Regions from separate parts of the Dyella japonica A8 genome, predicted to be linked through region 1. Evidence: predicted binding sites of a transcription regulator. Region 1 holds the regulator's gene; the other holds the start of a gene.
The links. The regulator FliA, encoded in region 1, starts transcription of late flagellar genes. The targets are predictions, from matches to a motif close to TAAAGTTTNNCNNNCNNNGGCCGATAA.

Region 1 (15,406 bases):
CGAGCTGCGCGGCGGGCGCGTCGAACGCCTCGATCAGTTCGGCCTTGACGTCGGCCACGCTGCCGAGCCGGAAGTCGGCCGGCAACGCGATCACGCGTGCCCCGCCCTTGTCCTTACCCGCCGTCTTGCTGCCCATCGCGTTGGTCCCACGCCCGTCCAGAGAGCGTCTACGGGTGGTTTATCGGCCATGCCCCTGCCCGCTTTAGCGATTCTTTGCCCGGCCGGGTGGGTTCGCGGGGGCAAAAAAGGCCCTAAAGTTTTCCCGGGGCCGGCCGAAGGACAGGGCAAGGGCGGGCGCGCGCACATCGCCCGGCCCGCAAGGAGCATCGATTGATCATTCAACCCACCAGCCTCGCAGCCCTCGCCTGGGCCGGCGCCGCCTCCGGCAGTGCCGCCGAGAGCTGGCGCATCGGTACCGTGCTGTCGGCGCGCCCGCTGGGGATCAATCCCGACGGGATGATGGTGCTGCAGATCGGCGCCCTCGCCGTGGAGACGGAAGCCCCGCGCGGCCAGCTGCCCTCGCAGTTCCAAGTGCGTGTGCTGAGCACGGGCGCCCAGCCGCTGCTGGAAGTGATCGCACCACAGACGCCCGAGCCGGCCACCCAGCTGGCCATGCGCGAGCGCCTGCCACAACAGAACGGTTACGCGCCGCTGCTCGCCACGCTGGATGCGTTGGCCCAGCGTCCGGCCCTGCGGCAGTTGCCCTCCTATCTGCGGCCGGCCCTCGCCCTGCTGGAACACGGCGTACGCACGCCGGCGGAGATCACCCGCGGCGAAGGCCTGGAAGAAGCCATCAAGCGCAGCGGCCTGTTCCTCGAATCGCAATTGGCGCAACCGCACCTCGACATGGCGGGGTTGAGCCAGGAAGACTGGAAAGGCGCCCTGCTTCGCTTGGCCAGCCTGCTCGACGACTACCTGCCATCGCGTCGCGCCACCCCATCGGCCAGTACCGAAACGCCACCGCCGCTGCAGCAGCGTGGCCTGCAGGCGCAACCACGGGCCCTGTTGCCGCTGGCCCTGCTGGAAGACGACGTCGACGCCCTGCTCACCCGTCTGCATGGCGAAGTGCACGCGGCGCTGGCGCGGGTGGAAGTGGCACAGCTCGAAGCGACCACCGCCTCCGCCTGGATGATCGAGATCCCGCTGCAGGGCGAGGAAGGTCGCGACATCCTGCAGATCCAGCTGCAACAACACGCCGACGCCGATGCCGGTTCGTCGTGGACTTTCGGCTTCGCCATCGACCTGCCGGCCCTGGGGCCCATCCAGGGCGAACTGCAACTGCGCGAACTGCGCCTCGCGGTGCGTCTGTGGGCCGAACGCGCCAGCACGGCGCATCGCCTGGAACAGCAGTTCGGCGCGCTGCGCCAGGCGCTGTCGGCGAGCGGCCTGATACTCGACCAGCTGACTTGCCAACAAGGGCTGCCGCAATCGAGCAGCCCGCACAGCGCCATCCTGCTGAGGACCACCGCATGAGCCAGGCGCTTCCTCCCGCGCGTCGGCGCGTCACGCTGCGCCTGACCGGCGGCCCCAACGATGCCGCGGCCGCGCCGGTCAGCCTACCGCCCGAGTCGCTGGAAACCCTGCTGGCACGCGCCCGCGCACTGGGCATTCCGCTCCATCAGGATCCGCAGATGGCTGCGCTGTTGGCCTCGCTGCGCCTGCGCCAGGACGTGCCAGCCACTCTTTACGCCGCGGCAGCCGCCGTCATGGCCAGCATTTACGACGCCGCTGAAGCCGAGCACTGATATCGGCTCGCTAAGGCACGACGCCACGCGTCAGCCTTCCCACGATGCGCCACGCCGGCACGCCCCACGCAAAATCCATGGGTGACGTTGCGGCGCGCGGACATGGCTTTCACCCATGCCATTCGACGCCAGGCAAAAGGCCGAACGATACGTAGGCCATGCGGTTGTCGTGCCGTGATTTCAAGCATCAGTGAAAGCCGACATCGCTACCAGACGAAGCGAGCGGCAATGTAGGTTGATTGCTCTTGGCTCCCGCTGCTTGCCGCACGCAGACTGCAACTGCTGACGCGCGCATCGGCAACGTTGATTTGCGACGAATGAATCCCGGCTTGTCGGGGGCTTCGCCGTGAACGCTTGTCCATACACCAACAAGAAGACTCGATGGGTGCAGGCAGCGCACGACCCAGGCGCTGCGCCCACCAGTCAAGGAAAACGCCATGCCCCATCAAAAGAAACCTTCGAAGCACTGGTGGTCCCCACTGGCTCTGCTGCCTCTGCTGGTCAGCGGAGTACATGCCGAAGCCGCCGACAGCACCACCCCGCCGAGCCCATCGGCCACGACCGATAGCCAGGCGTCATCTCCCGAATGCGCCCACTTCTACGCTGACATCAATGCCGACCTGAAGGCCGAGATGAAGGCCGGCTGCAAACCTACGGACGCCCAGATTGGCCAGTTGATGAACAACCCCGTGGCCAACCTGGTCATGTTTCCCCTGCAGAACGACTACACGCGCGTCAAAGGCGGACCGATCGGCGACTACAAGGACGTGAACCGCACGCAGTTCATTCCCACCTTCCCCGTCAAGCTCGGCGACGACTGGAACCTGATCAACCGCATCTCGTTCCCTATCGTCAGCGAACCGGTCAACAAGCACATCGGCGGCCTGTTCGGCGATACGCCGCAGCAGATCGCGCAGGACCCTCGCACGCAGTCCATCGTCAACGACCCCTACAGCCGCACCACGGGCCTGGGTGACATCACCTATGTGGGCCTGGTCGCCCCCTCGGAAACCAAGAAGCTGAGCAATGGCGGCGTGCTGGTGTGGGGCGTGGGCGGAACCGTCATGCTGCCCACCGCGAGTGAGGCCGTGCTGGGCACCGGCAAATACTCGGCCGGCCCCACCGCCGTGCTTGCCTACCTCGGTCCGGAATGGATTTTGGCCGTCTTTCCGCAACAGTGGTGGTCGTTCGCCTCCAGCAAGAAAGACCGCCCCAACGTGAACATGACCAATGTCCAGTACATCATCCAGCGAAAACTGGATGACGCCGGCAAGTGGCACATCGGTATGTCGCCCAACATCGCCATCAACTGGAATGCGCAGGGTGGCGGCAACAAGGTCAACTTTCCGGTGGGCCTTGGCATCAACTACTCGACCAAGCTGATGGGCGTTCCCATCAAGTACGGTTTTGAGGTGCAGTACTCCGTCATCCAGCAGTCGTCGATGCCGGGGGCACGCTGGAACTATCGCTTCGTCATCGTGCCGGCCGTGCCCAAGTTCCTGCTCTGAACAGAACGCCTCGCCAAGCCGGTGCGCACGTCATCCACGATGACGCGCGCACCGGGCTCCACCCTGGCCTGGCTAGAGCGAAATCGTCGCCGACAGCATCGCAGGGTTGCCCTGCGTGCGGTTCTTCACATCGAACTCGTGCAGCCAGCGCAGCGAAAATTCGACCTGGCCGCCCTGCCACTTCTTCAGGTAGTTCACCATGGGACCCAGCGACACAGCGCGTCCCTTGAAGCCATTCAAACGATCGGCGAGCGGGCCGGTGTCCTTGTCGATCTGATAGATCCATCCACCCACGGCCCCAATGCCCCAACCCGTGGGAAAGCGCTGCACCAACAGCGAATCGAGATGGAACACCGAGCCATTCTGGTAGTCGGTGGCATTGTCCTTGGTATAGAAATCCACACCGGCCGTCGTGCTCCATTCCAGCGAGCCTTGGCTGAACAACTGCGTGTAGCCCACGGTGGGGGTGAACACCCAGGTATTGAGGCTGGCATTGGCCAGCCGCCCCTTGGTGTAGCTGCCCGTCGGGGCCTCGATGTACAGCGCCAGCGACAGGTGCTGCGTCTGGCTGAAATGGTGGCTGGCGATGATGGGCACGAACGTCATGTCGTACAGGCCGGTCGTGCTGTCGTGCACGCTGCGATGGAACTGCCCCAGGTCCAGGTCCGCGGTCGCCCCCACGTAGGCGAACGGCAGGTCGACCATCGAGGCGAAATTCCACGATGACGGCTTGGTGTTCCAGATATACATGCCCACCGCCGAGAAGAGCTGGAACTCCGCCCTGATGCCCAGCGACGAACCACCACCGGTCAGCGGGACTTCCTTCGAACCGCTGATGTCACCCTTGTAGTACGCATAGCCCAGCTGCCAGTTCCACCCGGACGCAGGCGGTACCAGCCCGGAGTACGAAGCGGCCTGCAGGCCGGTAATCGAACGTCCGACACCGCCTTCTGTCGCGTGCGCCGGAAGGCTGCCGAGAATGGCCAGGACAAGGAAACCCGAGAGAAGTCGCTTCATACAATGATCGCCATTGGCAATGACAGGAAACGCCAGATGCTTGCGTCAGGTAACCCCGACTACACAGTCAGCGTGGCCGTCTGTGCGATGGCGAACAAGCGAAAATCCACCTATGTGGATTACGTATAAATACGGAAACCTCGCGGCAGTTTCATGCCATGAAAAGGAACCGGCGACGCGCCGATACCCTTGGGGCCTGCTTACGATTTCCGCCTGCCCCGCGCAGTGCGCCGATGCACTACGGCGACCCACGATGTCGACGGCGTGATGCCGTCGTCCGGGGCTTAGGCCACAGCGGCACCGCTCTCGGGAATGCGCGCAATGGCTTGTTGCGCGGCCTGCTCCAGCGACCTCACCACTTCATTGACGTCCGCGTTGGCGGGTAGCGCGGTCTCGACCGTCGCCAACGGTTCGGGGAACAGCACGCCGACGATGCACGCGCCCGGAATGCGGGCACGCACCATAGCCACTGCATCGTCGAAAGCGCCCTGCTCGGCGGCGGGGTTGGCACTCACCACATAGACCATCGACACCGCATTGGGCGTCGCATCCGGATGCGGCTCCGCGTCGAAGGCAGTGAAATCATCGATGGAAAGATGGCGTGCATCGATGTGCAGGTCACGCAGGATGCGCGTGAGCAGCTCGGCGGACAGATCGTTGGCAACCGAGCCCAGCCCCAGGCACAACACCACCGAGCCGGCCGGAACGGCAAGCGGCCCCTGCCAGCGACCGTAAGCCTCCTCGCGATGCAGGCGCAGGCTGCGGCCGATGCTCGCGTCCTCCAGCACGGAGGCACGCCGGCGCCAGCGCGTCCACTTGCTCTCGTGGCTGTCCAGCGCTTCCACCACGGTCACGATGGTGCGTTTCACCGAGGTCTGCTGCACCGTACTGATCGCACCGGCCCCAAGATCAACGCGCGCCAGTTGCAACGCCGGCAGCAACACCGCATCGCAATAGGCGGCAAAGCTCTTGCGCTTCAGGAAGTCGCGCGCCTCGCTGAGGATCTCGTTCGCATCGCCCGACAACGCGCGCTGGTACACGCGCTGCGGCATGGTCAGCGCGGGCGCGTCGCCAAGCAGCACGTTGAGCAGGTCCAGCGCCTTCACGTGCCGGCCGGCCACCACCAGGCAAAGGGTCAGCGGCGTGGACATGAGCAGGCCCACCGGCCCCCACAGCCAGCTCCAGAAGATCGCCGCCACCACCACCGCCAGCGGCGACAGGCCGGTGGTGTGCCCGTAGAGAAAGGGCTCGATCAGCTGCGACACCACGATCTCCACGAACAGGTAGAGCACGATCGTCATCGCCAGCAACGACCAGCCCGGCGCCACCGCCGCCGCGAACAGGCTCACCAGGGCCGCCACCAGCCACACGCCGATGTAAGGCACGAAACGCAGGGCTGCCGTGAGGGCGCCCCATAGCGGCGCGCTGGGCACACCGATCACGGTGAGGCCCAGCCAGATCGCCACGCCGACACTGAAGTTCACCGAGAAGGTGGAGATGAAGAAGCGCGACAGGCGTTCGCCCGCGTCGTTGATCGCCGCCGTGGTGGCGCGCAGGTCGGTGCCACCCGCCAGCCGGATGAAGCGATCGCGCAGGGACTCGTGCTCCAGCAACACGAAGATCAGCACCACCAGCACGATGCCCGCGGTTTCCAGCGGCACCCACGCGGTGGACAACACGCGCGTCAGCAACGCCAGTGGCGGAGAGGATGTCTTGCCCGGTGCCTGCGCTGGCTTGGCTTCGGCCGGCGCGTTGGTGAGGTAGGGCGGCGCCACGAAGGCCGGTGCGGCCGTGCCGGCGGGTGCCGGCGCGGCGCCCTGCCCACCGCCGTCGATCACCTTGCCCAGTTCGCCCTGGAGGAAATCCAGCCGCCCCAGCGTCTCCTCGCGCAGCGATTTCACCTTGGTGCGGATGGTCACTTCGTACTGCGGCAGGCTGCGCGCCACGTGCACCACCTGGGTGCCGATCATGGTGGCCAGGCCGGAGACCACGACCACCAGCGCCAGTACGGCGATCAGCACTGACGCGCCGTGGCCCAAACCGACGCGACGGGACAGGCGCACCCACGGCGCCACCAACAGGCTGAGAAACACCGCCAGGACGATCGGCACCAGCACCTCCCGCCCGAAGTACAGCAGTGCCAGCACGCAGGCCGCGGCGACGATGACGACCGCGCGCTGGCTGGCCGAGGCGGCAGGCGATGCGGGGGCTTGCGACGACATGGGCGGCTCCTATCCATCGCGGCACGGGCGGGGCAGACGGATGGCCCCGGGGGTGCCGCAAGGATAGCCTCGACCGGTGACGGATGGATCAGGCCGCCTCGTGCTCCAGCGGCAGGCGGCACAGCCGACGAACGTCGAGCAAGGCCACGAAGCCGTTCGGCGAGGGCAGTACGCCCTGCACGGGGTCATCCTCGCGCGCCGCGCCGCCGGGCAGCGGTGGCGCAACGTCGGCCGCCTTGGCCGACAACAGGTCGCCAATGGCATCCACGCGGATGCCCACCAGGTGCGGACCGTGCGAGAGCATCACCAGGCGCACCTGGAACGGGTCCACCCGCCCTTCCTCGTCGAGTCCGAGGCGACGCCGCCCGTCCAGTACCGGCACGATGCGTCCGCGCAGATGGCGAATGCCCAGCAGGTCAGCGGCCGCACCCGGCACGGGCGTGAGCTCGCCGTCGCGCAGTACTTCGCTCACCTGCGTCAGCGGCGCGGCATACCACTGCCCGCCGATGCGGAAGGACAGCCAGTCCTCGGTGTTGTGTCCCTGGGTCATGACACGCTCTCCCCTGCTCTGGTCTTGGCGACCGGTACGACGAATATGCAATTCACGGGCCATGCTCGGGCGAGCTCACGCGCGCGCCGCCGACGCTGATGGCACCGGCGGCGACATCGGGCAGGGAAACCTGCGGCGCAAGATCCGGCCGCGCATCGCCGTCCTGTTGCGCGGTGCGCACGGGTCTGGCGAGGATGACCTTGTTCACCGGCGCGTCTTCCACCGGCTTGGGCGCCACCACTTCCACGATCGGTGCGGACTTGCCGGCTGCCGGTGCCACCGCGACCACGGCAGCGGGCGCTGCGGGCGCTGCCGACACGGACGGCGCGGGCGCACCGCGATCGTCCGCCGTCAGCTGGCCGTTCTGAAGGTCGTTGAGGAAGCGCTTGGGCGCGTCCTCTTCGCTCAACACCACGATCAACACGCGGCGATTGTGGTTACGACCGTCCGCCGTGGTGTTGTCGGCACTGGGCCGGTACTCGCCCCAGCCCATGATGCCCAGCCGCGACGGATCCACACCCTGCTCGGAGAACAGTCGCGCCACGCTCGCGGCGCGCGCGGCGGACAGCTCCCAGTTGGACGGATACAGCGCGGTATTGATGGGACGGTCATCCGTATAGCCCTCGATGCGCACCGCATTGGGAAACGGCTTGAGGATGGACGCCATGTTGTCGAGGATGTCGTTCGCCTCGGGCGAGAGCCTGGCCGCGCCGCTGGCGAACAGGATGTCGGTGCGCAGCTCGATCTCCAGCCACGACGTGGTCTTGCGCACGATCACCATCTGCTTGTCGATCAGGGGCTGCAACGCGCGCTGCACCTGGTCGCGGATCGATTCCAAGTTGCGCTTCTCCTGTGACTCCGAGCCCGAGCGCGAATCCGCGACACGCACCAGTTGCGGGCGCGCTGGAATCGGCACGCTCACCGGGGTGGTGGCAGCGCCCGGCCGGGACTGCGGTGACGCAATGGCCGGATCGACGTTGTGCGGCTGCGCACGCGTCTGCGGCATCGCGGCGATCACGTGGCTGGAGCCGTTGAACGCCTCGATGATGGAGTTGGACATCACGCGGTACTTGCCCTCGTTCACCACGGAGACCGCGTACATCACCACGAAGAAGGCCAGCAGCAGCGTCATCAGGTCGGCATAGGGGATCGCCCATGCCTCGTGGTTGACGTGGTCCTCGTGATGTTTTTTCTTCCTGGCCACGATGCTGCGCCCGGTTACGCCAGGTAGCCTTGAAGCTTGGCTTCGATCTGGCGCGGGTTGGCGCCTTCGGCGATCGCGACCAGGCCTTCGATCAGGATTTCGCGCATCTGCGTCTGCTTGTGGATCAGCGCCTTCAAGCGGGCCGACATCGGCAGCATCAGCAGGTTGGCCAGCGCCACGCCGTAGATGGTGGCCACGAACGCGGCGGCGATGCCGTGGCCGAGCTTGCTCGGGTCGGCCAGGTTCTGCATCACCGCCATCAGGCCCATCACCGCGCCGATGATGCCCATGGTCGGCGAGAAGATGCCGGCGTTCTCGAATACCTTCGCACCGGCCAGGTCGTGATGCTCGCGCGCGCCCACTTCCACTTCCAGCACGCCGCGGATGGCCTCCGGCTCGCTGCCGTCGACCAGCAGTTGCAGGCCCTTGCGCACGAACGTGTCGCTTTCCGAATCGATCTGCGGTTCCAGGCCCAGCAGGCCCTGGCGGCGCGAAATCTCGCTCCAGCCCACGATGCGGCTGATCAGGTCCGATGGCTGATGCTGCGGCGGCTTGTACACCAGCGGGAACATCGACATGGCGTGCTTGAGCACCTTGCCGGAGTTCTGCACCAGCAACGCGGCGATGGTGCCCAGGAACACAATGACGAACGCGGCCGGGTTCCACAGCGCTTCCACGCTGGAACCCTTGAGGACGGTGCCGACGATGATGACGATGAACGCCAGGATCGTGCCGATGAGACTTACCAGGTCCATGGTCAGCTATTCACACGCAGAGTGGGGAGGAGTTGACCGTCTGCGCCGGACAAACCGGCCAGATCCATCACCAGCGCCAGACGGCCGTCGCCGGTAACCGTCGCACCCGCCACGGCGGGCACGCCTTCGAACAGGGGACCGAGCGGTTTCACCATCACGTCTTCGCGGCCGATCACCTCGTGCACCAGGCAACCCAGGCGCATGTGGCCGATGTGCAGCACCACCACGTGACGGCCCGACGGGCCTTCCACGCCGACCCAGCCGCCAAGGTCTGCCAGCGCCAGCGCGCGACCGCGATGCGAGGCCACGGCGCGGCCGTCGAGCTGTTGCTGCTGGCCCGGCGCCAGCTCGAACACCTCGTCCACGTTGCTCAGCGGCAGCGCGAGCAGGCGCGCTCCCACGCGCACCATCAGCACGCGCTGGATCGCCAGCGTCAGCGGCACGGCCAATTCCAGCGTGCTGCCCTTGCCCAGCTGTGAGCGCACGGAAAGCGTGCCGCCCAGTTCCACCACGCGCGTCTTCACCACGTCCATGCCCACGCCACGACCGGAGATGTCGGAGACGGTGGCCGCCGTGCTGAAGCCGGGGCGGAAGATGATTTCGTAGCATTCGTTCTCGGTAAGGCGCGAGGCCTGCGCCTCGTCCATCAATCCTTTCTCCACCGCCTTGCGGCGCAGGACCTCGGGATTCATGCCGCGCCCGTCGTCGGACACGGTGATAACGATGCGCTCGCCGCGCTGACTCGCACCCAGCGTCACCTTGCCCTTGCGCGGCTTGCCGGCGCGCTCGCGTTCTTCCGGCATTTCCAGGCCGTGGTCGAGCGCATTGCGGATCAGGTGCACCATGGGGTCGGCAAGCGCCTCGACCAGGCTGCGGTCGAGATCAGTGCCCTCGCCTTCCTGCACCAATTCCACGTCCTTGCCGAGCTGGCGCGACAGGTCGCGAACGATGCGCGGAAAACGCTGGAACAAGCGGCCGACCGGCTGCATGCGCATGCCGAGTACGGCGTTCTGCAGGGCGTCGGCGACGCGATCCAGTTCCGTGGCGGCCAGTTCGAGCGTTTCGTCGCCGTTCTTGGCCGCGAGGCTCAGCAGGCGATTGCGCACCAGCACCAGTTCACCGGCGCGGTGCACGAGTGCATCGAGGCGCGCGGTGTCCACGCGCACGGTGTTTTCCGGCGCAGGGGCTGCGGCCTTTGCCGAAGCAGCGGGCGCCGGCGCGGGAGCGGCCACCGGTGCGGATGCCTGCGTGCCCGGCACGCCACCCTTGCCATGGAGATTGTCGAGCAGCGACTCGAATTCGTCGTCGGAAATCGTGCCGGCCGTGGTGGCCGCCGCCGGCGCTTCCACCGCACCGGGCATGCCGCCCTTGCCGTGCAGATTGTCCAGCAAGGCCTCGAATTCGTCGTCGGTGATGCTGCCCGAGGACGATTCCGCCGCCGGTGCGCCCGGTGCGCCACCGGTGCCATACAGGCTGTCCAGCAGGGCCTCGAATTCCGAATCGTCAATGGTGCCGTCACTGGGCGGCGGCGCCACCGGCGGAGCGACGGGCTTGGGCACCGGCTTGGGAGCCGCCGCACCGGGCATCAAGCGCTGCAGCAGCGCCTGCGGCGGCATCGCCATCGGCTGGCCACCGGCCAGCGCGGCCATCATGTCGTTGAGCAGATCCAGCGCTTCGAGCAGTGCGTCCATGCGCGCGGCATCGAGCAGCAGCTGCCCGTTGCGCGCCACGTTGAGCAGGTCCTCGGCGTGATGGCACAACTGCACCATCGGCTCGATGGCCAGAAACCCTGCGCCGCCCTTCACCGTGTGGAACGCGCGGAACACGGCGTTCAGCAGCTCGGCGTCGCGCGGCGAGCCTTCCAGCCCGATCAACTGTTCACCCAGGCGCTGCACCAGCTCCCCGGCTTCCACCAGGAAATCGTTGCGCAGCTCGCTGTCCAGCGTGGGATCCATCAGGCGTGTGTCCTTGGTGCTTGTTCATGAACCCGGCATTGCTTCACCGTCATTCCAGCGAAAGCGGGAGGCGCTTCATCAACAGCCGGATGGCTGGTCATCCAGTGACTTTCACGCCATGCCAAAGTCACTGGATCCCCGCTTTCGCGGGGATGACGGTGAGGAAGTAGCCGCCATACCGAGATCATGACCAGGCTCTTAGAAACCGAATTCGCTCAGCAGGCGATCCGCCTCGTCCTGGCTGGTCACCTTCACCGGGCCCGCGGCGGCTTCACCCGTTGCCAGCGCGCCGGTCAGGCTCACCAGTTCCAGCAGCGAGTTCTCCACGCTGCCGATGAAGTTCACGACTTTCTTGATGCGCTGGCCGGACAGGTCCTGCCACGACTGCGCCACCACGAAATCGGCCATGCCTTCGCGGTATTCGTTGGCGAACGACTGCGCCTGCGTGGCCAGCACGTGGGCAACGTCGCCTTCGCTCGTGCCCTCGATCACCGCGCTGGCGTTGGCGGCCAGCGTCTCGGCCTGCGGGCGCATGCGCTCGGCGAAGTCGAGCGTGCGGTGCGCGGCCTGCGAGCTCATTTCCAGCACGTCCTGCAGGTGCTTGCGCGCGTCGGCGACGCTGCCCGGCACGCCTTCCTGCGCGAGGTCGCCGCCCAGGCGGCGCACGGCATCGTGCAGGTCGCGGGCCAGCAGGCCCAGGGCGCGGAACAGGCGCTGCTCGCGCTGGCGTACCAGCACGTCGAGCGCCTGTTCGAAGGCAGCACCGTCGGTGCTGTTGAGAAGATCGTGCAGTTCCTGCGGCATCGATTCGCCGGCTAGCAGGGAGACTTGTGCGTTCATGCGTTGGCTCCGCTGGCGGCCAGGCGTTCGAAGATCTTGCTGAGTTTTTCCTGCAGGGTGACGGCGGTGAACGGCTTGACGATGTAACCGTTCACGCCCGCCTGCGCGGCGGCGATGATCTGGTCGCGGTTGTTTTCCGCGGTGACCATGAGCACCGGCATGCCCTTGAGCGAAGGCTCGGCGCGGATGGCGCGCAACAGGTCGATGCCCGTCATGTTGGGCATGTTCCAGTCGGTCACGACCATGTCGAAGGCGTTGTTGCGCAACATGGTCAGCGCGTTCTCGCCGTCGTCGGCTTCCTGGATCAGCGTATTGCTGAAACCGAGCTCGACCAGCAGGTTGCGAACGATGCGCCGCATGGTGGAAAAGTCGTCCACCACGAGGATCTTCATATTCTTGTCCAAACGCTTTCTCCGCTGCGCGTCACTTGGCTAGATGTGGTTGCTGAAACGACTGCTTGTACTGGGCGCCAACCCGATGGCCGCCGCGCTGCGAGAACCGAGAGCCCGTCTCTTCCGCTCCGGCGATCGCGCCCGTGTTACATGCCTTTCGTTCCCTTGCGTTGTTTCGCTGACCTCTCGGCCTGCCCCTCATGCCAACCGCTCATGCGCGCACGCAAGCGCACGATGGCCTGGCCGTGGATCTGGCACACGCGCGACTCCGTCACACCGAGCACCGCGCCAATCTCCTTGAGGTTCAGCTCTTCCTCGTAATACAGGGACATCACCAGCTGCTCGCGTTCCGGCAGACTGCCGATGGCCTCCACCAGCGCCTCGCGCATGCCTTCGTGCTCGACGCTGTCGGCCGGGCTGAGGCTGTCGCCGTCGACCACGTCGAACGCCGCGCCACCGTCCGCGTCGTCCGGCGCGGAGAGGCTGAGCAGGCGCGCGCTCGCGGCATCCGCCAGCACCTGGTGATATTCCTCGGCACCCATGCCCAGTCGCCGCATCACTTCGGCGTCATCGGCATCCGCACCGGTTTCGATTTCAATCTGACGAACGACCTCCGCCATTTCGCGCACTTTTCGATGCACCGACCGTGGGGTCCAGTCGGTGCGCCGCAATTCATCGAGCATCGCGCCACGGATGCGGATACCCGCAAACGTCTCGAAGCTCGCGTTCTTGCCGGTGGTGAAATTGCGGGCAGCCTCCAGCAAACCGATCATGCCGGCCTGAATCAGGTCGCTGACGTCCACGCTGGGCGGCAGGCGACCCATCAGGTGATAGGCGATCCTGCGTACCAGGGGCGCGTGCTGGCGAACCAGTTCGTCGGCACTCTGCCGCTGCAGCTGCAGATATTCGGAAGCCACGCTCATGTCACCACCCCGTCGCTACTGCGGCCTGCCTGCTGAAAAAGGCGATGCGGTCCAGGCCCAGTCGCTCGGGTTCACCCCATGTATCGACCGCACCCGCCAATTGCTTGAATGCCTGCCCCGAACGGCTCGACGGCCACAGATCCACCACCGCGCTCTGGCGGCGGATGGCCTGCTTGAGCCGTTCGTCGTGCGGGACATGCCCCATGAATTCCAGCGCCACGTCCAGGAAGCGGTCGCACACCCGTGCGAGCTTCTGGTGCAACTGCTTGGCCTCGCCCAGGTTGCGCACCATGTTCGCCACCATGCGGAAGCGGCGCACGCCGAAATCGCGGCTCAGCACCTTGAGCAAGGCGTAGGCATCGGTCAGCGAGGCCGGCTCGTCGCACACCACCACCACCACGTCGTCCGCCGCCGCGGCGAACATCGCCACGTTGTCGGACAACCCGGCGGCCGTATCCACCACCAGGTAGTCCGGCGGCGTGATCAGATCGTCGAAGGCACGGATCACCGCCGCGTGCTCGCCGGCACCGAGCTGGGCAAGCCGGCGCGTGCCCGAGCCGGCCGGCACGACCTTCAGGCCGTGCGGCGCGGGCATCAGCAGCTCGTCGATGGTGCAGCTGCCGTCCAGCAGGTGGCCAATGTGGCGCGTGGGCGTCAGGCCCAGCAGCACGTCAATGTTGGCCAGGCTCATGTCCGCGTCGAGCAGGATCACCTGGCGCCCTTCCCTGGCGAGCGCCATGCCCAGGTTCACCGATACGGTGGTCTTGCCCACGCCGCCCTTGCCACCGGCGACCGCGATGGCGCGGCAACGCTTGCGCGGCGCCACCCCGCTCAGTCCATAGGCCTGGTCCTGCACCGGCGCCTGCCGGCTATGTCGTTCGGTCAGCGCACGCAACATGCTCTCCAACCCCATCGCCTGGTTCATTGCGAAAACACCGCTCATGCGCTTGCCACCGCTAGTCCGAAACGATCCGCCATGACCATGTCATCCGCCGCCGTGTTGCCCTTGAGCACCTGCGCGGCACGGCACACCAGCACCCGCGCATCGGCGGTGGCGATGTCCTCCGGCACGCGCTGGCCGTCGGTGATGTAATCGAGCGCGAGACGGTGACGGATCAGCACCGACAGCGCGCCGCCGAGGCTGGGGGCCTCGTCGAGTTTGGTGAGGATGCAGGCGTGCGGCTGCACCGGCAGGTAGGCGCGCACGGCCTCGTCCAGCGAGGAGGCGTGCGCGTTCGCCGCCAGCACCAGGCAGGCGCGCAGGTCGCCACCGTTGCGCAGCACGTCCAGTTGTTCCGCCAGGCGCGGATCGCCACCGGCGAGGCCGGCGGTATCCACCAGCACGGTGTGATGGCCGCGCAGCAGCTCCAGTACGTGGCGCAGGCTGTCGGCGTCGTAGGCGGGATATACGCGCACGCCGAGCAGGCGGCCATAGTGTTCCAGCTGCGCCGCCGCGCCGATGCGGTAATGGTCGGTGCTCACCAGCGCGACCTGCGATGCGCCATGGCGCATCACCGCGCGCGCGGCGAGCTTGGCGATGGTGGTGGTCTTGCCCACGCCGGTGGAACCGACCAACGCGGTGACGCCGCGACGCTCGGATTGGTCGCGCGGGCTGATCGACAGGCTGCGGCTCAACACGCCCAGCGGCAGGTAACGCGCCTGTTCGGCGTTGATTTCGACGGGAAGCTCGCCCACCAGCTGGCGCGCGACGTCCGGCTCGATACCCAGGCGGGTCATCTCGCGCAGGATGCGGGCACGCATCGGCTGGCGGCGCTCCATGTCGTTCCAGATCAGGCTCGACAGCTGCGTCTCCAGCAGGTCGCGCAGGCTGCCCAGTTCGGCGCGGACACGTGCGGTGTCCTGCAGGGCGCGTTCGAGCAGCGGGTGGATCGAGGCCGGCACGTCGGCGGCATCGCCCGCGTGCGCCGCTTCGGTCATCGCGGGCTTTGGCTCGACGGCCCGGCTGGCCGGGGTGACCGGGGCTTCCACGGTCCGGACCACGGACGCTTCGGCCACCGGTTCCACGCGGGGCGGCATGGCGCGGCGCGAGAGCGACACCGTCACGCCTTCGTCGTCGCGACGGCTGGCCGTCGGCAGCGGCGGCGGCGTGACGTCGGAACGTCGCGCGGCAACCGTCTTCATCTCGACAGCCGGCGCGGGAGCGACGGCGCGGTTTTCCACTTCCAGCGGGGCGCCGTGGCGTGCCGCTTCGCGAACCAGGGCTTCGTCGAAATCGACAGCGGCGATGATCTCGATGCCGTCATCCATCCGGCGGGTGGACAGGATGACCGCATC
Region 2 (15,406 bases), 1.9 Mb from region 1:
CAGCAGCAAGCGCTGCTGGAACTCGAGCGCGGTCCACGCGAAGAGCAAATCCGCCAGGCGCGCTCCAACCTCGCCGGTGCACAGGCGCAGGCACGGGATGCCAACGCCTACTACCAGCGGCTGGCCGCGCTGTCGCTGCAACGCTACATCTCGGCAGCGGACCTGGACCACGCGAAGGCATCGGCAGGCAACGCCGATGCCGCCGTGGCCGCCGATCGCGCGGCGCTGGACCAGCTCATCAACGGCTCGCGCGTGGAAGACATCGCGCAGGCACGCGCCCTTGTCGCCGCGGCAGGCGCCAACGCCGCATCGCGCGCGGTCGACCTGGAAAAGCTCGACCTGACCGCGCCGCGCGACGTGCGCGTGGACAGCCTGCCTTACAAGCTGGGCGACCAGGCGCAACCGGGCACGCCACTGGTCATCCTGCTGGCCAGTGACACGCCCTACGCGCGCGTCTACGTGCCCGCGGCGCTGCGCCCTTCGATCCAGGTGGGCGACGAAGCCATCGTCACCCTGCACGACGGCAAGCGGCAGTTCCGCGGCAAGGTCCGCATGATCCGCAGCGAGCCGACCTTCACGCCCTACTACGCGTTGAATGGTGACGACGCCACGCGGCTCAGCTATCTCGCCGAAATCGCCCTGGGCACGGATGCGCGCGAGCTTCCACAAGGCTTCCCGGTGGCCGCCGAATTTCCCGGCAAGCACGTCCATGACTGACACGGCCATCCATGCACGGGGGTTGACCAAGCGCTTCGGCGCGCTGGTCGCGGTGAACAAGGTGGACCTCGATGTCCCCCGCGCCTGCGTCTACGGGTTCCTCGGACCCAATGGCTCGGGCAAGTCGACCACCATCCGCATGCTGTGCGGACTGCTCACGCCGGGCGCGGGCGAGATCGACGTCTTGGGGCTGGCGATTCCGCGGCAGGCCGAGGCCCTGAAGCGGCGCATCGGCTACATGACGCAGAAATTCTCGTTGTTCGACGACCTGTCGGTGCGGCAGAACCTGGAGTTCCTCGCCACCGTGCAGGGCCTGTCGCGCCACGACACCCGCCTGCGCGTGGACGAACTGCTCAGGCGCTATCGCCTGAACGACCGCGAAGAACAGCTCGCCGGCACCATGAGTGGCGGCCAGAAGCAGCGCCTGGCGCTGGCCGGCGCCATCGTGCACAAGCCCGAACTGCTGTTACTGGACGAGCCAACCAGTGCGGTCGACCCGGAATCGCGACGCGACTTCTGGGAGAAACTCTTTGAACTCGCCGATGCGGGAACCACCATCCTCGTCTCCACGCATTACATGGACGAGGCCGAGCGCTGCCACCGCCTCGCCATCCTCGACAACGGCAACCTGGTGGCCGACGGCCAGCCCAAGGAGCTTACCGAAAAGCTGCGTGGCCGCACCTTCGTCGTACACGCCGACTCGCCGCGACGCGTGAAGGCGGCGCTGGATAGCCATCCGGACGTGTTGAGCGTGGCGCAGATCGGCAACGAACTGCGCGTCCTCATGCGACGGGACGACGTTTCGCTGGAAGCGTTTCGCCACAGCCTGGACGGTGTGGACGCCAGCACGGACGTCCATACCGTGCCGCCGAATCTCGAAGATGTATTCGTAGTGGCCACGCGCAACCCTGGACAGGGCGAGGAGCGGGCAGCATGAATCTCCGGCGGCTACTGGCCATCATGGTGAAGGAACTGCGCCAGCTCCGGCGCGACCGCGTGACGCTGGCCATGATCATGGGTATGCCGGTCATGCAGCTGCTGCTGTTCGGCTACGCGATCAACCTCAACCTGCGCTACCTGCCGGCTGCCGTGGTGGACCAGGCACAGACCTCCGGTTCGCGCGCTGCCGTGCAGGATCTGCTGGCCAGCGGCGTCATCGAGATCAAGGCCAGCGCACAATCGCCCCAGCAGCTGGTGGACCTGTTGCGCGAAGGTCGCATCAGCGTGGGTATTGCCGTTCCTCCCGATTTCGAACGCCGCAAGCTGGACGGCCGCGAGGCCATCCAGGTGATGGTCGACGGCAGCGACAACGTGGTGCAGTCGGCCGCGGCGCAACTGACGCAGTATTCGCTCGACCAGCCGTCCGATTTCCATGCACCGGCGCAGACGCCGATCAGCGTGGTGAGCTTCTACAACCCGGAACGGCGTTCGCCGGTCAACATCGTGCCCGGTCTCATCGGCGTCATCCTGACCATGACCATGGTGCTGTTCACGGCCGTGGCCATCGTGCGCGAAACCGAACGGGGCAACATGGAGTTGCTGATCACCACACCGGTGAGCCGCACGGAACTGATGATCGGCAAGGTGCTTCCCTATGCCGCCATCGGGCTGGTGCAGACCACGCTGGTGTTGTTGTTGGGGCTATGGCTGTTCCGCGTGCCCTTGCGCGGCAGCCTGTGGGACGTCTACCTCGCCTCGGTGTTGCTGATCCTTGCCAACCTGTCGCTGGGCCTGCTCATCTCCACCCGCGCGCGCTCGCAGTTCCAGGCGATGCAGATGACGTTCTTCGTGTTCCTGCCATCCATCCTGCTGTCGGGCTTCATGTTCCCGTACGCAGGCATGCCGGTGCCGGCGCAGTGGGTTTCTGAGGCACTGCCGTTGACGCACTTCATACGGCTGATTCGCGGCATCATGCTGCGCGGCGCCGACCTGGGCGACCTTTGGCAGGATGGCGTCGCGCTGCTCGCCTTCATCGCGATCATGCTGACGCTGGCCATCCGGCTGTTCCACAAGCGACTGGATTGAACCGCGCCCAGTGGGGCATGCCCGATAGAAGATGGCCCGATAAAAGAGTGCCCAATAAAAAAGGCCCGCTTGCGCGGGCCTTTTCTTCATGCGGCAGGCGTTACGGCGTACACGTCTTGCCGTGGTCCGCGTGGTAACCCTTGGCCTTGGCGTCGGCTTCGCTCATGTACGAGCCGGCCTTGGTCTTGCCGTACCACTTGTCACCCTGGCAGTGATAGACCTTGCTGCTGTTGTTCACCCACACCAAGCCCGGGCCACCGCCCGGCGCGGCGGTTGCCGGCGGCTCATTGCCCGCCGCCTTGGCGCTCTTGCTGGCAGGTGCAGCCGCCGGAGCGGGCGCCGCTGCAGGAGCTGCGGCTGCCGGCGCGGCTGCTGCCGGAGCGGCTGCAGGCGCTGCGGCCGGTGCGGCGGTCGCCGCCGCGGTGTACCACTCCTTGACGCCCTGGTGACCCGAGCAGGCACCCTTCTTGGTGGCGTGGTTCGTGTAGCTCCCGTCCTTGCACTGCCCCGTCGAGCCTGCCGGCGCGGCGGACTGCTGTGCATAGACGGCCGGTCCGGCCAACAGACCCGCGAGCATGATTGCCATCAAACCATAGGACTTCATCTTCGATCCCTCCCGTACGATTTCGCCTGCCCCATGGGAAACCTATCCCGCGCGGCGGAACATGTCCCCCTGCCCTCGCCAGCCGCCATCGCGGATTCACCGCGATGGCGTGACGTCCTTCAAGCGCCGTGGCGCCTGTGTGAACACTATGCGCCAGACGCATGACGCTTCATCACGCTGCCTCAAACCTCGTTCATCTGGCGTGATGCCATTCCGTAAAAACCTGCGAAACAGGCCGCGTGACGCATTACGCGTCACGCGGCCCTGAGCACTCATCAGTGGTTGATCACCAGGTCGGCAATGATGCCGGTAGCGACGGCGACCAGCAGGAAGTCGCCGGTGTCGCTGCGCACCCACACATGGTCCGGCGGCGGCGGCGCCAGGCGGTACGCGCGGTAATCCACGTAGTAGCGCTGGTCGCGGTAGTACTCGGCGGGAACGTAGCCACCGCGGTGGTACCAGCCCTCGTGGTTGCCGCGATCGTGCACGATCACGTAGTCACGGCGGTCGTGGTCGTGGTCCCAGTCACGCCCATGATCACGGTCGCGGTCATGGTCACGGTCGTGATCGTGGTCGCCGCGGTCATGGTCGTGGTCGCGATCATGGCCATGATCGTAGTAGCGGTCATGATCCTGGCGGTCATGGTCGTCGTACTGAAACGGCGCGGCGGCAACGGTGGTCGAAACCATCACCGCGCCAAGCATCAGTGCGAACAGGGTCTTCTTCATGCGAACTCTCCATCGGGTCACGCCGTGGGTCAGGGCACGCCCCCTGGCGCACTTTTCCACGGCGGCGCCATGATGAGTTTCGCAACGATGCACGATGGGTGAATCCGCTCGCAAAATCGACGCATCGCCACGACGCAAGTTCATGCGTTGAAGCAGCGTTCGGCCTCGCCGGCGAACCGCCTTCGTCGTACTTCGCCATTCCCCGGAAGTGCCATCCCTGGCCAACCCTCGCCGCGCTTGCGCAAAACCAGGGGACATCCCAACCTGGAGCCTCTCAACGCTATTCGCGTACCCTCGCCTTACCCTGCCTGGAGGGTGAAAGCTGCCGGCGAGAGCCACGCGAATAGCGTAGACAGGCCCCCATCGCTCAATGCACCGCCATGCCGCCCAGGCGCGCCTTCAGCGGCGAGGCGTCAAGCAGGAGCAGCGTGCGCTGGTCGGCCAGCTCCACCACCTCGCGCATATCGTCGCGCAGCGAGCGGTCGATCTGGTTGCGCAACACGCCCGGCACGCCGATCTTGTCCGCGGCATCGATGGTCACGATGTTCTCGATGGCGTCCACCACCAGGCCAAACTTCTCTTCGTCGTTCTCCACCACCAGTACCTTGGCGGCCTGCAGGTTGTCGTATCCCTTCATGCCGTAGAGCGCGCGCATGTCGATGATGGTGACCAGCTTGCGCCGCAGGTTGAGGATGCCCCGCACGTAGTCGGGCGCTCCCGGTGGCTGCATCACGTCCGGCGGAAAATCGATGACCTCACGCAACTGGTCGATGCGCATGCCCATCAGCTGGTCGAGCCGGAACGTCACGTAGGTTTCGCGCGCGCCACTGCGGCGCTTGCCCTGCCCCCGTTCCGCGGAGGACTCCACCGCGTACAGTTCGCGGTGGCCGCGCGTCAGGTCGGCCACGATCGCATCGCTCAACAGTGCCGTTTCGTCGATCAGCAGGATGTCCGGCGTATCCTCGCGGCTGATGCACCCCGTGAACAGCTGCGGACGCTCGGCGCACAGCGACGGTATGGCCAGCAACTCCTCGTCACGGTAACCGACGATGCTTTCGACATCGTCCACCAGCAGGCCAAAATCCATGTCCTTCTGGCGGAGCACCACGATGCGTCGCGGGTCTTCGAAATCGCCCGGCGCCATCGTGGCCGCGGCCGCACCAGACAGGCCAAGGAAGCGGGCGAAGTCCACGACCGGCACCGTATTGCCACGCAAGTTGAGCATGCCCAGGCACAACTCGCTGGCGAGCACCGAGGTGAGCAGTTCCGGTACGCGGATGATCTCGTGAATGGCCCCCATGGGCAGCGCGAGGCGTGCGTCGGCCACGCGGAACGACACCCCCTGGCGGCGCTGACCCAGCACCGCGCGCTGGCGGGCTGGCTCCGATGCCGCGGCATCGCCCTTGGGCATCGGCATGTCGCGCAGCCGATGCAGGGCGTCCACGTTGAGGATCTGCAGGATGCGGTTGCCGCCGTCGAGCTTCAACGCGCCGCCGATCATCGACGAGCCGCCTTCGCCCTCGCTGAACATCACCTTCTGCTCCGCGGGAATGCGCAGGATTTCGCCGGTCGCGTCGAACAGCAGGCCGACGCGGCCCTGCCGGAATTCGACGATGGCGATCTTCGCCACGTGGTGCGCTCCGCGATCGGGCAGCTGCAGTAGCTGGCCGAGATGGATGATGGGTATCAACCGGCCACGCAGGTTGAAAAGGCCCAACAGGTAGGACGGCCCAAGCGGCACCTGCGTGACGACGGAGGGGTAGTTCACCACCTCCTGCACGGACGCAACGGGAAGCACCAGCTCGGTGTCGCCCAGGTGGAACGAACCGAACATCTCGGTAGCGTCCTGCCGGGCAGGTGAAGCGTTGGAGGATTCCATGGCAATGCTCCGGTTCACGTCGTGCGGCCAATCGTGCGGACCGCGAATTGGTGTTGCGCGCAGTCGATCACGAGCTGGCGGCCACTCTCACCGCCCACGTCGACGTGCACGACCCTGATCCTTGTTTCGGCAAGCAGGCGCTGCGCCATGCGCGCATTCTGCTCACCGATCAAACCGTGGCGCGGTATGGTGATGTGCTGAACCATGCAGGCACCGCCCGCGATGACCGCTTCCACTTCATCCTGGCACTTGCGTTCCAGGCCCATCATGGACATCAAGGTCGGCATGGCGCCGGTCACGTACTTGGCACCTTCCAGCGGCGCCGCGTGCGGCGACTCCGGCAACAGGCAATGAGCCATGCCGTAGATCCCCCGTCGACGCCAGAGCAGGCCAATGCCCACGCACGAGCCGAGGATGGCGCGCAGCACGTCGTTGCCGCTGCCCAGCCTTGCCTCGCACATGCGCACCTGGATGTCCTGCCCGTCAGGCATGCACGCGCTCCTGACGCCGATAGATCAACGGCAGCTCGAAATCAAAGCCGACATTGAGCCGCGTCAACGACTCCGATTCGCCGATGACCAGCACGCCAGCCGGCGCCATCGCACGACGCACGTTCTCCAGCACGTTGCACTGCCCCTGTTCGTCGAAATAGATCAGGACGTTGCGCAACAAGGTGATGTCAAAGCGCGAGGCACCATCCAGGCGCCGGTGCAGATGGTGTTCGCGGAACACCACATGGGCCCTCAACGACGGCGCCACGAGATAGCCACCACCACTGGCCTGAAAGTACTTCGCGAACAACTCGGGCCTGCCACGCCGCAGCCCCTCGATGCTCTTGCCCTGGTAGTGCCCCGACTTGCCCACCGCAAGCACGTCGCTGGCGATGTCGGTGGCCAGGATCTGGTATTTGAACGCCGGATGCCGCTCGCGAAACTCCTCGCACAGCATGGCCATGGAGTAAGCCTCCTCGCCGGTGGAAGCGGCCGCGGACCACAGCTGCAGCGTGGCGCCGTGGTGCTGCCGGTACCACTCTGGCAGCAGCTGCTGCCAGAAGTGGTCCCAGATGCGAGGCGTGCGGAAGAACGAGGTCTCGTTGGTGGTCACCAGGTTGATGAAGGCGCTCACTTCGTCCGGCCGCTCGTCCAGCACCGCCAGGTAGTCGCGGTACCGGCCAAGCTCCAGCGCCTGCAGGCGGCGACGCAGGCGTCCCTGCAGCAATGTCCATTTGCGCTCCGCCATATGGATGCCCGTATGGCGGTGAACCTTGTCCAGCAGGGCGCGCTGCGTGGCGACGTCGATCTCGTTCTCGATGTCCATGGCCGTTCCTTCAGACCACGAAGCGTTGCACGGTCCGGTTCAGCTCCTCGGCGCCCTGCGTGAGCGAGGTGGTGGAACGGGCGATGGTGTCGCAGGCCGCGGCCGACTTCTCCGTCTCTTCCGCCACCTGCTGGATCGCCGTGCTGACTTCGCGCGCCGCCACCAGCTGCTCGTCCGCACCGCAGGAGATCTCGGAGATGGCCTGGGTGGTGCGGCTGACGCCGCCGACGATCTTCTCGAACGCCTCGCCCGCCTGCTTGGAGATCTCGCTGCCCTGCGCCACGCGCTTCACCGACTCGTTGATGAGCTTGGAGATTTCCTTGGTGGCCTGCGAGGAGCGCTCGGCCAGTTTGCGCACTTCGTCCGCGACCACCGAAAAGCCCAGGCCGTGCTCGCCGGCGCGGGCCGCCTCGATGGCCGCGTTGAAGGCCAGCAGGTTGGTCTGGCTGGCGATCTCGCCGATCACCTTGATGATCTCGCTGATGTCTTCGGACGACTTGTTGATCAGGTCCATCGCCTCGATGGAACGTGCAATGGCCTTGGCGCCGCGCTCGGCTTCCTGGTGCGTGTCCTTGGCCAGCTGGTCGGCGCTGCGCGAGTTGGTAGCGATGGAGTTGATCGACGCGGTAAGTTCTTCGATCGACGCGTTCATTTCTTCCACGGTGGCGCCCAGCAACTGTGCGCCACTGGCGACGGCGCTGGCCCGGCTGGCGATCTCCTGCGAGCTGCCGGAGAACCCGCCCGCCGAATCGACCACCTTGCCGATCACGGCGCGCAGGTCGCCCATCATCTGCTGGATGCCGTCCGCGAGCTGATCGATGGGATCGCTGCCTTCCACGCACACTTCGCCGGTGAGATCGCCTTCCGCCGCGCGGCGCACGGTCTTGAGCAGTTCCTCCACCTTGCGCTGGTCTTCGGCGGCGCGGCGCTTCACCCTTTCTTCCAGCTCCACCTGCGCGGTGACATCGGTGGCGAACTTCACCACCTTGCACAAGCGGCCGTTGCCGTCGTAGATCGGGTTGTAGCTGGCCTGAATCCAGATCACGCGACCACCCTTGCCCAGACGCTTGTAGCGGCCGGCATCGAATTCGCCGCGATTGAGTTTGGCCCAGAATTCCGCGTAGGCGGGACTGGCCGTGTAGCTGTCCTCGCAGAACATGCGGTGGTGATGGCCCTGGATCTCTTCCAGCGCGTAGCCCATGGCCGAGAGGAAGTTCTGGTTGGCCGTCAGCACCTGGCCGCCAAGATCAAACTCGATCATGGCCTGGGCCTTGTTGATGGCATCGACCTTGCCCTGGAACTCGGCCTTCTCCTGCCGGCTCGCGGTGACGTCGGTGGCGAACTTCACCACCTTATAGGGCTTGCCGCTGTCATCGAAGACCGGGTTATACGATGCGTTGATCCACACTTCCCGGCCGTCGCCGGCGATGCGCTTGTATTCGCCGCGATCGAGAATGCCCTTGGCCAGGTTCTCCCAGAACTTCTTGTACGCGGGGCTGGCCGCGTAGGCCGGCTCGCAGAAGATGCGATGGTGCTGGCCGCGGATGTCCTCCAGCGTGTAGCCCAGTGCATTGAGGAAATTGTCGTTGGCGGTGAGGATCTTTCCTTTCAGATCGAACTCGATCACTGCCTGGACGCGATGGAGCGCTTCGTTGACCGCGCGCAGCTCATGCGGCTCAAGCGGCATATCCGGTGTTTCTTTACCCATGATCCCTCTCCCTCGTTGGCAAGAACACGGACGCGGTGGCCCGGTGACATTGGCGCGTGGGGAGGATCCGTCCGGCTAGCTGCCCTGCGAGACCAACCATGTCCCGGCGACTCGCAGACAGGCGGTGACGTGCCCTCGCGTCGCTGCTTGAGCATCACCGGCAACCTGGATGTTTCCTTCCCCTGCGTTGAGCGCTATCGGCGTGGCGCAGAGGGTCTTTAGGCGCGGCGTCGCGTGGCATGCCCGCGACCTGCGTGAGATTCGTGAGGTTTCTCGCGAGATCGGTTCAGCCGTCCGAACACTCGCGGCCGTTGGATCGAGACAATGTGATCCGGCGCCCAAAAAAAACGGGGCCGCGAGGCCCCGCTCTTACTAACAGCCTATGCCTTAAGGCTAGGGTGCCGCAGCGCGCTTCAGGCTCGATTGCGGACGTGCCACCGCGTACATCTCCCACGCGATCTGCTTGAGCAGCGCCGAGCGATCGTTGCCCACGGCATAAAGATCGAAATGCGTCTTGTCGGGCAGGAAGCGGATGTCCGAATGCGCGTGCAGGCCATCGAGCACCGCTTTCAACCGGTGCGCGGCGCCATCGAGGTAGAAGGTGTCGGCCGTTCCCACGATCAGGTGGATCTTGCCGTCCAGGTCGGGCGCAAGTTCGGGCCAGTGATCCTGCAGGCGGCGCGCGATGTCGTAGTGGTCACGCCAGTAGTCGACCACGCCGGGATCCACCTCGCCGGTATCGCGATCGAACATGGGCAGCGGACGGCCATCCTTGCCGCGCGGGGAGAACACCCATTCGAACGAGGCAATCTGCCCGCCGTAACTGCCGAGCACCCGCTCGACCTGCGCGAACTGCTGGAAGGTCGCGAGCACCTTGCCCTTGTCGCGGATCAGCGGATAGGACGAACCATCGGCCTTGCGGTACACGTTCGCGTGCGGCGCGTAGAGGTCGATGCCGGTGAAGTCGTGGAAGTCGCTGGGATCGGGCGAGGTGGACCAGGTGCCACCGAATACCTTCGGATAGCGCGTCTGCAACCACAGCGTGGCCCAGCCGCCGGACGAATGGCCATTGAGGAAACGGCCGGATGCCTTCGCGTCCATGCGATACATCGATTCCAAGTGCGGTATCAGTTCCTCGGTAAGCGCCTTGCCCCACGGACCGTTGTTCACCGAGTCGGCGAACTCGTGCGTACCGGTGGGGGACGACTCGTCGAGGTAGACCCAGATCATCGGTGGCATCTCGCCCTTGGACATCGCCAGCCAGGTGTTGGCCATGCCGCCGATGAAGTGATCCAGGCCACCGCCGAAACCATGCGTGAAATACACCACCGGGTAGGTCGTGCGGGCCTTGGCGTCATAGCCCGGCGGCAACAGCACGAACCCGCGCATGTGGATGGGGCGCCCCCAGAACGCGGTGAGTGCGGGGCTGGTGAAGTCGAGGTCCTGCACGTGCCTGCGCGCCTCGGGCAAGGCATCACGCATGGCCTGTGGGGCCGACGGCGGCAGCACCCAGGCGTCGTGTGCGGGCACGACCGTGGCCAGTTTCAGTGTCGGCACGTTCGTCGACGGCAGGTGCAGCTTGACGACTTCGCTGACCAGGTCGCCGGTGGCCCGTCCGGTGTAGTTGTAGCTGTGGTTGGTGTCCAGCACCGCCTGCACGTAGTAGTCGCCGGGAGGCAAGCGGGCAAAGGCAGCGGGATAGGCGTGATCATCGGCATCGATGTCTACGCCCTTGCCAGCCACCAGCCGCCCGGCTTCCCGCGCTGCCACGCTCACCTGGTCGGGCCTGAGCGGGTCGAAGTCCACCTCGGCCACCTTGGCCTTCCCGGCATCTGCCTCGGCCTTGGCCGCGGGCTCGGCGAACACCAACAGCCGCCCGGAGGCCACCTCGGTGCCAGCGACACCCAGATCGACATGGAAACGTTGCCGGACGCTGACTCCGTCGGCTGACGCACAGCCCACGACCAGTCCCAGGCACAGCAGGACTCCGAACTTCAGTCGGTATGACGACATGACCCCTCCCAGTGGTTATCCCTTGGGGACGGTCTGAACAAACGGCGCTTTTGCTCGTCATTCCAGCCTTCGCTGGGATGACGAGCAAAATCAGAGCATCCCTGGTGGCGAAACATTCGGGGCTTTCGGCCCCAATGTCCATCCCTGCCCCGGGGGCAGGTCATCACGGCATGCGCTCGCCCGTGCCGTAAGGCGGCTTGTCCTGCTGCCGGATCCAGTCGGCCAGCAGGCGGAAATAGCCGTCCGTGATGCGGGTGACGTGCCGCGTGCCGTCCTTGTCCTGCACAAACTCATACATGCCGTGATCGGTATGCGGATACACGTAGAGTTCGATGGGCTTGCCTTCGCGTTTCAGCGCCATCAGGCGTTCGCTGGTGAGCGCCTCGGGTGCATCACGGTCTTCGCCCGCAAGCACCCACAGCTGCGGAATGCCCAGGGCGCGGATCGCCGCGATGGCGTCGTAATGCCAGTCGATATTGAGGTTGTCATAGCGCGGTGCGCCGGTGCGGCGCAGGTCCGCCTCGTTCTCCGCCAGCAGCTCGCCGGTGTATTCGCCTTCGATGGTGTGCAGCCAGGGCTCGTTGGCAAACTTGCGCTTCACGGCCGCGAGCTGCTCGTAACCGGAGGTGAAGTGCGAGGCCATCACAGCACCGGTGGCGTCGGTGACTTCACGCACGCGGGCAATGGCGGCCGCGTCGTAACCCTTCTCCTGCATCTCCACCACGGCTTGCTGCTGGTCTTCTTCCAGCGGCGTCATCACCAGGCCAAAACCCACCTCGACGAAATCGGCGTGCGACAGGGCCGCCGCGCGGGGCGCCACCCAGCCGCCCTGGCTACCGCCGAAGAAGCCCGTGCGCGACACGCGCCCGGCGGCCAGCTTGCGGGCCTGCTCCATCGCTGCGGCGGCGTCCTCGGCCAGCAGTTCAAAGTGCTGCGTGTAGTCGCCGTCGGAGGCACCGGTCCCGCGTTTGTCGTACGCGAAGACGGCCAGTCCCTGCGCGGCGAACATATAGGGGTAATAACCGCCGATGCCCGGTGTCTTTTCCGAGCCGTGCACGAATACCACCAGGGGCGGCTTGCCATTGGTTTGTGCCGGCTCGATCAGCACGCCGGCAAGCTCGGTGCCGTGGCTCTTGAATCGCGTGGGCGTCTCGCGCAACGCCCATTTGGGCTGCACGGCGTATTGCCCGTCGTCCTGCCGCACGCTCACCACGCCACGTTCGCAGCGTACCGGTGCATCGGCGCCATTCACGTCACCGCGCCGGCCATCCAGGAAGGTATAGCGCTCAGGCGCCTGGGTGCCCTTGGAGGTCGGATTGGAAATCACCACCGGCGGCTTGCCGGCAACGCCATACACGCCATAACCGCAGGTGACCGGAGCCGCGACACCCGCGGCCGAAAACGACAGGGACAACAGTCCCGCCATCCATTGCTTCATGAGGTACCGCTCCATCGTGGGGACGCCGCCACTATAGGCAGCGCCCCACGCTTGGTGCCCCTGCTATTGGTCAGGGCTTGGCGGACGCCTTGGCGGGCGACAGGCGCAGATCCTGGAAATCGAAGCTGAAATCCGTCATCGGCGACACCGGCTGCATGCGCACATCGCGGATCTTGCCGTCGGCATCCAGCGCATAGCTCACGAAGGCATCGGCATTGAGCGAGCGGTCGTTCCAGCGCACGATGAAGGTGTCGTGCTGCCACGGCGTCATGGTGCCGACCAGTTGCGCGGTCTTGGCGAACGTCATGCGCAGCTTGCCGCCCTGCTGGCTCACCACGATGTCGCCGTACCACGGATCGCGGAAGGTGCCTGCATAGCCCGACAGTGGCAGCGAGGGCTTGCCGCTCTTGTCGCGCGCCGCCTCATGTTTCTTCCAGCTGTCGTCGGCATTGCCTTCGGACTTCTTCACGGCAGCGGCATACGCAGCCACCCAGTCGGTCTTGTCCTTGCCGAGGTATGCGTCCAGCACGCGGTAGGTGACGGCATTGAACGCGGCGCCGGATTCCTGGTTGGTCAGCACTACCACGCCGAGCTTGAGCTCGGGCACCAGCGTCACGCGCGACACCATGCCCGGCCAGCCGCCGGTGTGCCACACCAGGCGCTGGCCCTGATAATCGGACAGGAACCAGCCTTCGCCGTAGCCGGCGAAGTTCGGGCGCGTCGCCTTGAGTTCCGGCACCGGCGGCTCGGAGATCTTCATGGGCGTGAGCATCGACCACATCTGCTTTTGGCTGTCCGTGGAGAACAGCGGCTTGCCATCCGGCAGCGTGCCGCCGGCGAGCTGCACGTTCATCCACTTCGCCATGTCGTGCACGCTGGCATAGATGCCGCCGGCGCCCGGGTTGTTCGACCAGGCCATCGCAGGCACCGGCTTCAACTCGGTGAAGTTGAACTTGGCATGGCCGGTAGCCACGTCCATGCCCGGCTTGAGCTGGGTCATGTCGATCAGCGATTCGTCCATGCCCACGCGCTTGAAGATGCGCTGGCTGATGAAATCGGCGTAGCTCTGGCCGGACACCTGCTCGATCACCAGCGTGGCGACAGCGAACAGGATGTTGTCGTAGGCATAAGCGCTGCGGAAGCTGGTGGCGAGCGGCACGTCGCGCAGGCGCTGCACCACCTCCTTGGTGGAGTACGCGGTGGGCGGCCAGTACAGCAGGTCACCCGCGCCAAGCCCCAGGCCGCTGCGATGCGCCAGCAGGTCGCGAATGCGCATTTCGCGCGTCACGTACGGATCGGACATCTGGAACCACGGCAGGTGATCGATCACCCGGTCATCCATGTTGAGCTTGCCTTCCTCCGCCAACATCTGCAGCGCGGCGGCGGTGAACGCCTTGGTGTTGGAAGCGATGGCGAAGCGGGTGCGCGCATCCACCGGTTCGGCTTTGCCCATCTCACGCAGGCCATAGCCCTGCTCCAGCACCACCTTCCCGTCCTTCACGATGGCCACGGCGATGCCCGGTACATCGAACTGCTTGCGTACGCTGTCCACGTAGCCGGTGAAATCCTGCAGTTGGCCCGGCAGCGCTGGCTGTGCCGGGCTCGCCACGGCCGCGGGCGTCGCTGCGGCCGGCGCGGTCTGGGCCCAGACCGGCGCCGTCAGGAACAGCAGGGCACAACAACCCGCGACGCGCGGGGAAAGGGTTCGCAGGAACATTCAGTGACTCCGCCAAGGCAATGAGCCCAACTATCGTGGCAAAGGCGTTCCTGATCCAGCACTGAAAGTCACGTTTCCCTGCCTCTCGACGCCACGCGCCGCAGCCCGGATCATGCAGCGTTGCATCGAGGAGCACGCATGAACGACCTGGTCGAATGGATCGCCATCCATGCCCTGCCCGTCTGGGCGGCGTTGCTGGTGGCTGCCTTGGCGACGGGCGACGTGGCATGGCAATGGAATCGCCGGTACGGCGAGAAGATCCTGGCGGCAGGCGGCCAACCGGCGGCACTGCGCGGATTCACCGCCGTACTGATGCTGGCATCGATGTGCCTGCTCTTCGCCGCCATCGCGATCGCGTTGAAGGAAGAAGCCACGCGCTGGCTGCCTGCGTTCGACCAGACACTGGCGGAGGATCTGCACGCCAGCATGCAGCCCGGTGTGTTGCGAATGGTCGCCGCGGTGTCCCACCTGGGCGACCTGGGCTCCGTTGCCGCGGCAACCGTGCTGGTCCTTGCCGCCCTGCTGCTGCGCCGGCAACTGCGGCTGGCCACCTGCTGGACCCTCGCCATGGCCGGCATCGTGCCCCTCAACAGTGGCCTGAAAGCGTTGTTCCAGCGCCCTCGCCCATTGAACAACCACGGCTTCATGGTTGAACACGGCTGGAGCTTTCCCAGCGGACACGCCTTCGGTGCCATCGTGTTCTACGGCATGCTCGCTTACGTGCTGTTGCGCCTGCTGCCGCTCCGCTGGCATCGCTGGATCATCGCCGCGGCGGTAGCGATGACCGGTGTGATCGGCCTCAGCCGCATCGTGCTGCAGGTACACTACTTCAGCGACGTGGTGGCCGGTTATGTCAGCGGGCTGGCGTGGCTGGTGGTGTGCATCGGTGGTGCGGAGTGGTGGCGCCTGCGGGCATCCCGGCACTGAAGGCTGTTTGTGGGAGCGCACCCTGTGCGCGACTGGCCCCGCGATAACCGCTCACCGAAGCAGGTAAGCGGGCGCAGTCGCGCACAGGGTGCGCTCCCACAGGAAACAGCCGGGGCTCAATCCGGCGAATACAGCTTGTGCTGCAGCAACTGCTTCGAAGCCTCATCCGGCGCGCCCAGCCAGATCAGGTCGTCGTTGGCCGGATCGTTGCTGTCCGCGTCGTTCGCCGCATTGGGCTTGCGCCGCGCGAACAGGCCCGACATGGCGTGTGTGCTCTCGTCGTAGAGAATCAGGATGCGCTCGGAAGGACAGTCATGCGGTTTGCAGGCCGTA

Region 2: HY57_RS10195 (methyl-accepting chemotaxis protein) is a predicted target of FliA. The motif match lies at 9,173-9,199, and genes of this name have one in related genera.

The regions. Positions count from the first base shown of each region.
Region 1 is NZ_CP008884.1:4,364,021-4,379,426, forward strand. Features, by position in the region: gene HY57_RS18555 (STAS domain-containing protein) at 1-136, opposite strand, end outside; gene HY57_RS18560 (flagellar hook-length control protein FliK) at 331-1,473, shown strand; gene HY57_RS18565 (hypothetical protein) at 1,470-1,745, shown strand; gene HY57_RS18570 (hypothetical protein) at 2,183-3,253, shown strand; gene HY57_RS18575 (SphA family protein) at 3,326-4,270, opposite strand; gene HY57_RS18580 (AI-2E family transporter) at 4,555-6,492, opposite strand; gene HY57_RS18585 (chemotaxis protein CheW) at 6,581-7,042, opposite strand; gene motD (flagellar motor protein MotD) at 7,095-8,246, opposite strand; gene HY57_RS18595 (flagellar motor protein) at 8,261-9,001, opposite strand; gene HY57_RS18600 (chemotaxis protein CheA) at 9,004-10,956, opposite strand; gene HY57_RS18605 (protein phosphatase CheZ) at 11,155-11,796, opposite strand; gene cheY (chemotaxis response regulator CheY) at 11,793-12,200, opposite strand; gene HY57_RS18615 (RNA polymerase sigma factor FliA) at 12,335-13,111, opposite strand; gene HY57_RS18620 (P-loop NTPase) at 13,113-14,036, opposite strand; gene flhF (flagellar biosynthesis protein FlhF) at 14,051-15,406, opposite strand, start outside.
Region 2 is NZ_CP008884.1:2,464,805-2,480,210, reverse strand. Features, by position in the region: gene HY57_RS10235 (HlyD family secretion protein) at 1-717, shown strand, start outside; gene HY57_RS10230 (ABC transporter ATP-binding protein) at 725-1,654, shown strand; gene HY57_RS10225 (ABC transporter permease) at 1,651-2,742, shown strand; gene HY57_RS10220 (DUF3761 domain-containing protein) at 2,843-3,346, opposite strand; gene HY57_RS10215 (RcnB family protein) at 3,622-4,074, opposite strand; gene HY57_RS10210 (chemotaxis protein CheW) at 4,442-5,953, opposite strand; gene HY57_RS10205 (chemotaxis protein CheD) at 5,968-6,444, opposite strand; gene HY57_RS10200 (CheR family methyltransferase) at 6,437-7,270, opposite strand; gene HY57_RS10195 (methyl-accepting chemotaxis protein) at 7,281-8,978, opposite strand; gene HY57_RS10190 (alpha/beta hydrolase) at 9,372-10,991, opposite strand; gene HY57_RS10185 (alpha/beta hydrolase family protein) at 11,155-12,429, opposite strand; gene HY57_RS10180 (serine hydrolase) at 12,500-14,146, opposite strand; gene HY57_RS10175 (phosphatase PAP2 family protein) at 14,285-15,073, shown strand; gene HY57_RS20875 (Ivy family c-type lysozyme inhibitor) at 15,190-15,406, opposite strand, start outside.